Granulicella sibirica: one gene and its partner. Each later gene encodes a partner of the first gene's protein in a complex. Links are inferred from orthologs where the notes say so. Each region holds a gene or a part of one and is shown in the gene's direction. Other genes may lie near its edges.

Evidence for each region.
Region 2: rplS (region 1) and rpmE share a complex: the UniProt entries of both Bacillus subtilis proteins name them as parts of the 50S ribosomal subunit. The link is inferred for Granulicella sibirica from one-to-one orthologs.

The regions. Positions count from the first base shown.
Region 1 is NZ_RDSM01000003.1:598,968-602,651, reverse strand. What follows is about bases 1-2,733. They hold rplS (50S ribosomal protein L19), read left to right. Parts: upstream 1-1,055; coding sequence 1,056-1,412; downstream 1,413-2,733. Other genes in these bases: GRAN_RS19040 (PIG-L deacetylase family protein), read left to right, coding at 2,352-2,733; GRAN_RS19045 (ribonuclease HII), read left to right, coding at 1,576-2,361; GRAN_RS19055 (DMT family transporter), read left to right, coding at 1-841. Also shown: more of GRAN_RS19040, read left to right, coding at 2,734-3,104; GRAN_RS19035 (DUF1800 domain-containing protein), read right to left, coding at 3,290-3,684. UniProt on the Bacillus subtilis protein: This protein is located at the 30S-50S ribosomal subunit interface and may play a role in the structure and function of the aminoacyl-tRNA binding site.
Region 2 is NZ_RDSM01000001.1:2,439,107-2,442,319, reverse strand. Bases 1-2,738 are described here. They hold rpmE (50S ribosomal protein L31), read left to right. Parts: upstream 1-1,115; coding sequence 1,116-1,361; downstream 1,362-2,738. Other genes in these bases: dusB (tRNA dihydrouridine synthase DusB), read left to right, coding at 1,431-2,708; GRAN_RS10150 (ATP-binding protein), read right to left, coding at 180-932; GRAN_RS10155 (DUF2393 family protein), read right to left, coding at 1-137. Also shown: GRAN_RS10135 (hypothetical protein), read left to right, coding at 2,741-3,213. UniProt on the Bacillus subtilis protein: Binds the 23S rRNA. While neither of the L31 paralogs is essential, this protein seems to function as the main L31 protein.

The DNA.
Region 1 (3,684 bases):
CTTCCCCCCACTCTGGATTGCCATGATGCGCGGCTCACTCGGAGCCCTCCTGCTTTGGAGCGCGCTCTTCCTCACCGGCCATAAGCCACCGGCGCGCAAACATCTTCCCTGGCTCCTCCTCGTCGCGCTCTTCAACAACGCCATCCCCTTCACCTGCTTCGCCTGGGGCGAGCAGGTCGTCCCAAGCAACACCGCCTCCGTCCTCAACGCCACCACACCCATCTGGACGCTCCTTCTCACCCTGGCCGTCTATCGCACGCGCATCGGCTGGAACGTCATCGGCGGCGTCATCCTCGGCTTCGCCGGGGTCGTTCTCGTAGTCCTCAACCAGTCCGCCACCATGCCCGTTAGCGTCACCCACGCGCAGTTCCTTCGCGGCATCCTCCTCATCTCCACCGGAGCCCTCGGCTACGCCATCGCCGCCGTCATCGCCAAGGCAAAGCTCCAGGGCGTCGACCCCATCGGCATCGCCGCCTGCCAGCTCGGCTTCGCTGCCCTCATGGTCGCGCCGCTCGCCCTTACCCTTGGCCATCCCACGAACCTTCATCTGGCCAACTGGCTCGCCATCATCGTCCTCGGCTTCGCCGGAAGCGGACTCGCCTATCTCCTCTTCTTCCATCTCCTTACCACCATCTCCGCCACCCACGTCGTAGCCGTCACCTACCTCCTGCCCATCTGGGGAGTCTTCTGGGGCTTTATCGCCCATGAGCACGTAGGCCCGGGCACGTTCCTTGGCGTCGGCATCACCATCGTGGGACTCGGCCTCATGAACCTCCGCCGCGGACCCGCCGCCGCGCCCGCCACAGCCTCGCGCCCGCAAGCCGAAGAGGCCCGCTCTTGACTTCCCTGCTATAATTCCCTCAGGAATAGCGGAAGTCCGGCTGCATATCGCGCCACTCGAAGTCCGAAGCTAAGTTGAATGTTTCGAAGACTTTAGGACTTTCCTACCCAGGTGGGGAGTATAGACCTCTGCCCCTCAGCAATCCCGCTCGTCCAGAAAACAGGCCGAAATGGTGTACACTGAGAAACGACTTCAGTAGCGAGAAAGCAGTTCCATGTCCATTCATCCAATCATGCAGAAACTGGCCGCGAAGCTCGAGCGGACCGATCTCCCCGCGTTTGCCCCCGGCGACACCGTCCGCGTTCAGGTCAAGATCAAGGAAGGCGAGAAAGAGCGCCTCCAGGCCTTCGAAGGCATGGTCATCGCCAGCCGCAAGGGCCCCCAGGGCACATTCACCGTCCGCAAGATGTCCTTCGGACAGGGCGTAGAGCGCATCTTCCCCTACAACTCCAAGGTAGTGGACAAGGTCGAGAAGATCCGCTCCTACGAAGTTCGCCGCGCCAAGCTCTTCTACCTCCGCGGCCTCCGCGGCAAGGCAGCCCGCTTGCGCGAGGTCGCCCGCGCCGTCTAACCCCTTTCGCTTCTCAAAAAAGCCACGGCCCCCGGTCGTGGCTTTTTCCTTTGCCGCCGCAGTTGCCCTTGCCTTTCTGGTTGTCATTCCCGAAGGGAATCTGCGTCCGTCTTCGCTTTACCCCGGTTTTCCGCCACTCCCCATCCGCTAAAGTAGAACCAGCATGCCGCCCAAAGCCAGCCCGGCCCAGAAGAAGGCGATCACCAAAGCCACAGCCAAGCAGCGCATGCTCAAGCAACTCATCTGCTCCAGCGCTCCCGAAGAAGCCCTCCGTTACCACGGTTACAAGCAGATTGCCGGAGTCGACGAAGTAGGCCGCGGAGCCCTCTTCGGACCCGTCGTCGCCGCCGCCGTCATCCTCCCCAAGACTGTCAACGCCCTCGCCAAAGCTGGCCTCAAGGACTCCAAGCAGCTCACCCGCGAAGAGCGGGAATCCCTCGACCGCCGCATCCGCCGCGTCGCCGTCGCCATCTCCATCGCCGAGGTCGACGCCGAGACCATCGATCGCATCAACATCTACCAGGCCACCCGCCTCGCCATGCTGAACGCCGTCCTCGGCCTCCCCATCCCCCCCGACCACCTCATCATCGACGCCATGCGCCTCGACCATCCCTGCGCCCAGACCAAGCTCTTCTATGGCGACGCCCTCTGCCTCTCCATCGCCGCCGCCTCCGTCGTCGCCAAGGTCCACCGCGACGCCCTCATGCGCGACCTCGACCTCACGCACCCGCAGTATGGCCTCGCCTCCCACAAGGGCTACGCCACTCCCGAACATCGCCGCGCCCTCACCCAGCACGGCCCCACCCCCCTCCACCGCCAGTCCTTCGCCCCCGTCCGCGCCTCCGACCCCAACGCCCCAGCGAACATCGACGAGCTCCCCGACATGGAAGAGCTCCTCTTCGAAGCCGAAGACTTGGAAGTAGTGGAATCAGGAGAAGCATGGCTCTGACAACCAGGAAGTCCCTAAGCGGACGCAAGCTGATGTGCATCGTGGCCCATCCCGACGACGAATGCTATGCCTTCGGTGGGGCTCTCGCCCTCGCAGCGGAAGAGGGCGTCGAGACCTACGTAATCTGCCTCACCGACGGCCAGGCCGCCACCAACCGTGGCGATGCCGCCACCAGCGAGCACCTCGGCCAGATGCGCCGCGACGAGTTCGCCGACTCCTGCAAGGTCCTCGGCGTCACCCGCCACGAGCTTCTCGACTACCAGGACGCCCAGCTCGAGTTCGCCGACTTCTCCCGCACCGCTTGCCTCCTCGTCGAGCGCATCCGCGCCTTCCAGCCTGACGTTGTCCTCACCTTCAACTCCGACGGCGGCCTCAACACCCATCCCGACCACGCCATGGTCTCCTGCTTCGCCAGCACCGCCTTCCACTGGGCCGCCTCCGCCAAACGCTTTCCGGGTGCCGGCCCCATCTTCGCCCCGAAGCGCCTCTTCCACGTCAGCACAAACTACTTCCTGCCCGAGCGTCCCGCGCCCCTGCCCCCGCCCTACAACATCGTCCTCGACATCCGGTCCGTCTTCGAGACCAAGCTCGAAGCCTTCCGACAGCACACCTCTCAGGCCCCTCTGATGGAAAAGACAAAAGCCATCTTCGCTGAGCACGGCCACAGCGAGTACTACACCCTCGCCGCCGCCATCGACCCCCAGCCCGCTCCCCACCTCACCAGCCTCTTCGAGGGCCTCTAGCCAACACCTCACTCGGCCCCGCTGGTTGTCTCTCCCTTGGCCGTTGCCCTTCTGGTTGTCATTCCGAAGAGAAGCTACGTCTAGCTTTGCCTCTTCCCAGCCAAGACCAAGGGCGCCCCACCTTCGGCGAAGCCTAAGGTGGGAGCCCATACAGCCTGGTCCGGCTCACCCAAACCCATCTCCCCTTACCGCACCTGAAACTCCGGCGACCCCATCACCAGCGCCGTCAGCAGATTCAGCCTCTCCGCGTCCCCAATCCCCGCCTGCCCCTCCACCTGCTTGTGAATCAACTCATTCGTCTTGGCTGAAACACCCCCGCCAATCAACGTATTCTCAAGTACCCCAAGCACCACATCCACACCCTGTTCTGTACCCGGAGTAAACCCGACAGGCTGAGCCGAAGCCGCCGGCTGCGCCATCAACCCAAGCGCAAGCACATGCGGCGAGTCGAACTTCTGATTCGAAAACTTGTTATTCGTAAGCTGATACGCGAAGTTCAGCCGGTCCACCAGAGCGCTCGAGTTCATCCACTGCTCCGCCGTAATGTAATACCCGGTAGGAGGCAGCGCATAAAAGAGCG
Region 2 (3,213 bases), on another replicon or contig:
CCGAGCACGATGACGAGCACAGCCCCGATGGCTCCGAAGACCGCCGCCTTGGGGAAGCCGCCACGCTCCGCAGGAGGCGTGGCGAAGAGGGCGTTCGAGCTGGCGGAGGTCGGAACGTTCGGCTGGGAGTCGCTCATACTGGCCTCGATTCTATACGGGCTGATGACTCAGCAAATGACTCAGGCGAAGCTGGCGCGCTTGACCGTCTGGCGGAAGTCCTTGCCCTGCATCTCGACGACCATGCACATCTCCTGGAGGCGCGAGCGCATGCGTTCGCCGATGCGGTCGCCGAGGGTCTCTTCCTTGCCCCGGATGTTCGCGGGCTCGGTACCGAGCGGGCCGAAGTTGGCGTAGTTGGTGGTGATGATGGTGGTGCGGCGGTCGTTGTAGCGGGTGTTGAGGATGTGGGCGACAGTGTCCCAGACCCAGTCGGTCGGCTTCGAGGCCCCAAGCTCGTCGAGGACGAGGACCTCGGCGTCGAAGACGGGGCGCAGGATCTCGAGTTCGGTGGCAGCAACCTTTGAGTTGTAGCTGTGCTGTACCTGCTTGAGGAGGTCGCGGTAGTCGTAGAAGAGGCCGGTGGCTCCGCGTTCGGCGACAAGCGCCTGCAGGATGCCGACGGCGAGATGGGTCTTGCCGACGCCGATGGAGCCGGTGAGCAGGAGGCCAGTACCGCCCGTTTCGATGGGGTAATTCTCGACGAAGCGGCGTGCGCGCATGTGGGCGGCGGTGAGGGTCTTGTTCGAAGAGTGGAAGTGGGTGTCGAAGGATTCGAGCGAACAGTGTTCGTAGCGCTTGGGGATGCGGGCGCGGTCGAGCATGCGGGCGGCGCGCTGCTCGATGCGGCAGACACAGGGGGCGGCGACCTGGCGGCCCTCTTCCTGGATGATGCGGAGGCCAGCTCCATCGCAGATCTTGCAGACTTCGGTCATAACCTCTTCAGTATGGCAGCAGATGAATCCGTTTGCTGGGTGGCGGAATCCTATATACTTAGAAGGCGCTCTTCCACGGAAGTGTGCCACTGGCAGTGCGACAGGCCCATCGATGTGACCGTGAGTCCGCCCGTTCGCAAGCGATCCGCACGCCGGCAAATTCGAGAAAAGACAGGATTTACGATGCCTAAGGCAGGAATTCACCCGGATTATCACCTCACCAACGTCAAATGCGCGTGCGGCAACCAGTTTGAGACGCGTTCCACACACAAGGGCGACATCGTCGTGGAAATCTGCTCGGCTTGCCACCCGTTCTTTACGGGCAAGCAGAAGCTGATCGATACGGCAGGCCGCGTCGAGCGCTTCCGCCGCAAGTTCGCCAAGTCCGATGCGGGCAAGGCCGAGACGGCGAAGACCGAGACCAAGTAATTGCTGCGGTTTTGAGCGAAAGGCCTCCGCGCTGTGCGGGGGCCTTTTGTTTTGAAGGGGTTCGATTGCATGAAGAAGCGGTATACGCTCGAGAAAAAGCAGTGGGACGATCCGGTGGAGCATGCGATGCCTGAGGGAGCGCGTGTGCCTAAGTCCTTTGATATCGGCAACGTACGGATTGCTCCAGCTACTGTGCTGGCTCCGATGGCGGGCGTGACGGACACAGTTTTTCGCCGGTTTATCAAAAATGCGAGCATGTTTTCGGCTGAAAACGCTGGTCAGGACGCGGGGCAAAGTGCGGTAAATGTGGACAGTGTTACGTCGAATCAGCAGTCCGGGTGCGGGCTGATCATGACGGAGTTTACCTCGGCCGATGGACTCTCGCGGATGCGGGAGACGAAGCGGAAGAGGTATCTGACGTACTACGATGACGAGCACCCGATTTCGGCGCAGTTGTTCGGGTCGAACCCGGTGACGCTGGCGGACAGCGCGAGGATCTGCCAGGATGCGGGGTTCGACATCGTCGACCTGAACCTGGGGTGTCCGGCGAAGCGGGTGGTGGCGTGTAATGGCGGGTCGGGGTTGCTGCGGGATCTGCCCCTGATCGGGGAGATCTTCAAGGCGGTGCGGGCATCGATTTCGATTCCCTTCACCGTGAAGTTCCGGATGGGGTGGAACGATAAGCACATCGTCTGCGTGGAGCTTGCGAAGATGGCGGAGGACTGCGGGTTGAACGCGGTCGCCCTGCACGCGAGGACGCGCGAAGATGGGTACACCGGGCAGGCGCGGTGGGAGTGGATCGCGGCGGTGAAGGATGCGGTATCGATCCCGGTAATCGGGAATGGGGATGTGCGGACGCCCGAAGACGCGGCGGCGATGGTCGACAAGACGGGGTGCGACGCGGTGATGATCGGGCGCGTGGCTCCGGCGAACCCGTGGATCTTCCGGCAGATCGCGCAGTACACGGCGACCGGCAGGTACGACAGCCCGACGGATCAGGACCGGTACCGGATGATCCGGGACTACTTCCAGAAGATGGTCGAAGAGATCGAGATGGAGAACGCCAACGAGATCGCGCGCGCCGAAGCGATCACCGCTGCCGGACAGGTCGCGCGGGAGAAGCAGGCACGGGACTGCGTCGGGAAGATGAAGCAGTTCGCGGCGTGGTTTACGCACGGCGTGCCCGGGGGCGGGGCGCTGCGGAAGCAGATCTTCGACTCGAAGAACGGGGCCAGCGTGCTGGATGCTGTCGATGCGTTCTTCGCGTCGCGGGCGGAGACGGCCGTGGCGAATGAGGATGAGGTGATGGCGGCGGAGCTGGTGGCGGCTGGGGAGTATTGCGACTGAGGGGCGTAGTACTCTCGACATCGGAGTGGATCATGGACTGGACGCAGGAAGAGGACGACCGGCTTACCGCCTACTATCGCGATCTGCCGGAGGAGCGGCTCTTGCATCTTGCTGAGCAGCCTGAGGAACTCACCCCCATCGCCCAGGAGATTCTTCGCAGAGAGATCGCTCTCCGGGGGCTTGATCTTGCCCCTGACGCCTCAAAGACCGCCGTGGAGGAAGATCATGACGAGGAGAGCTGGCTTCACGATCCCCAGATGCTGCGGGACTACGCGGAGCGGGCTCCAGAGGATTGCACGTTTCTCTTTGCGACGATCAGCGAGGCGAATGCGGCGCGGGCTTTTCTGCTGGAATCGAAGGTGGAGAGTTTCCTTGTGACGGGGCAGGGAGGAGTCATGGATAGCCGGGGACCACGGGTGGTGGTGAAACCGGCAGATGCGGAACAGGCTTCGTCTATCCTGGCGCAATCGATCCCGGAGCACATCTGGAAGGAACTGGAGGTTGA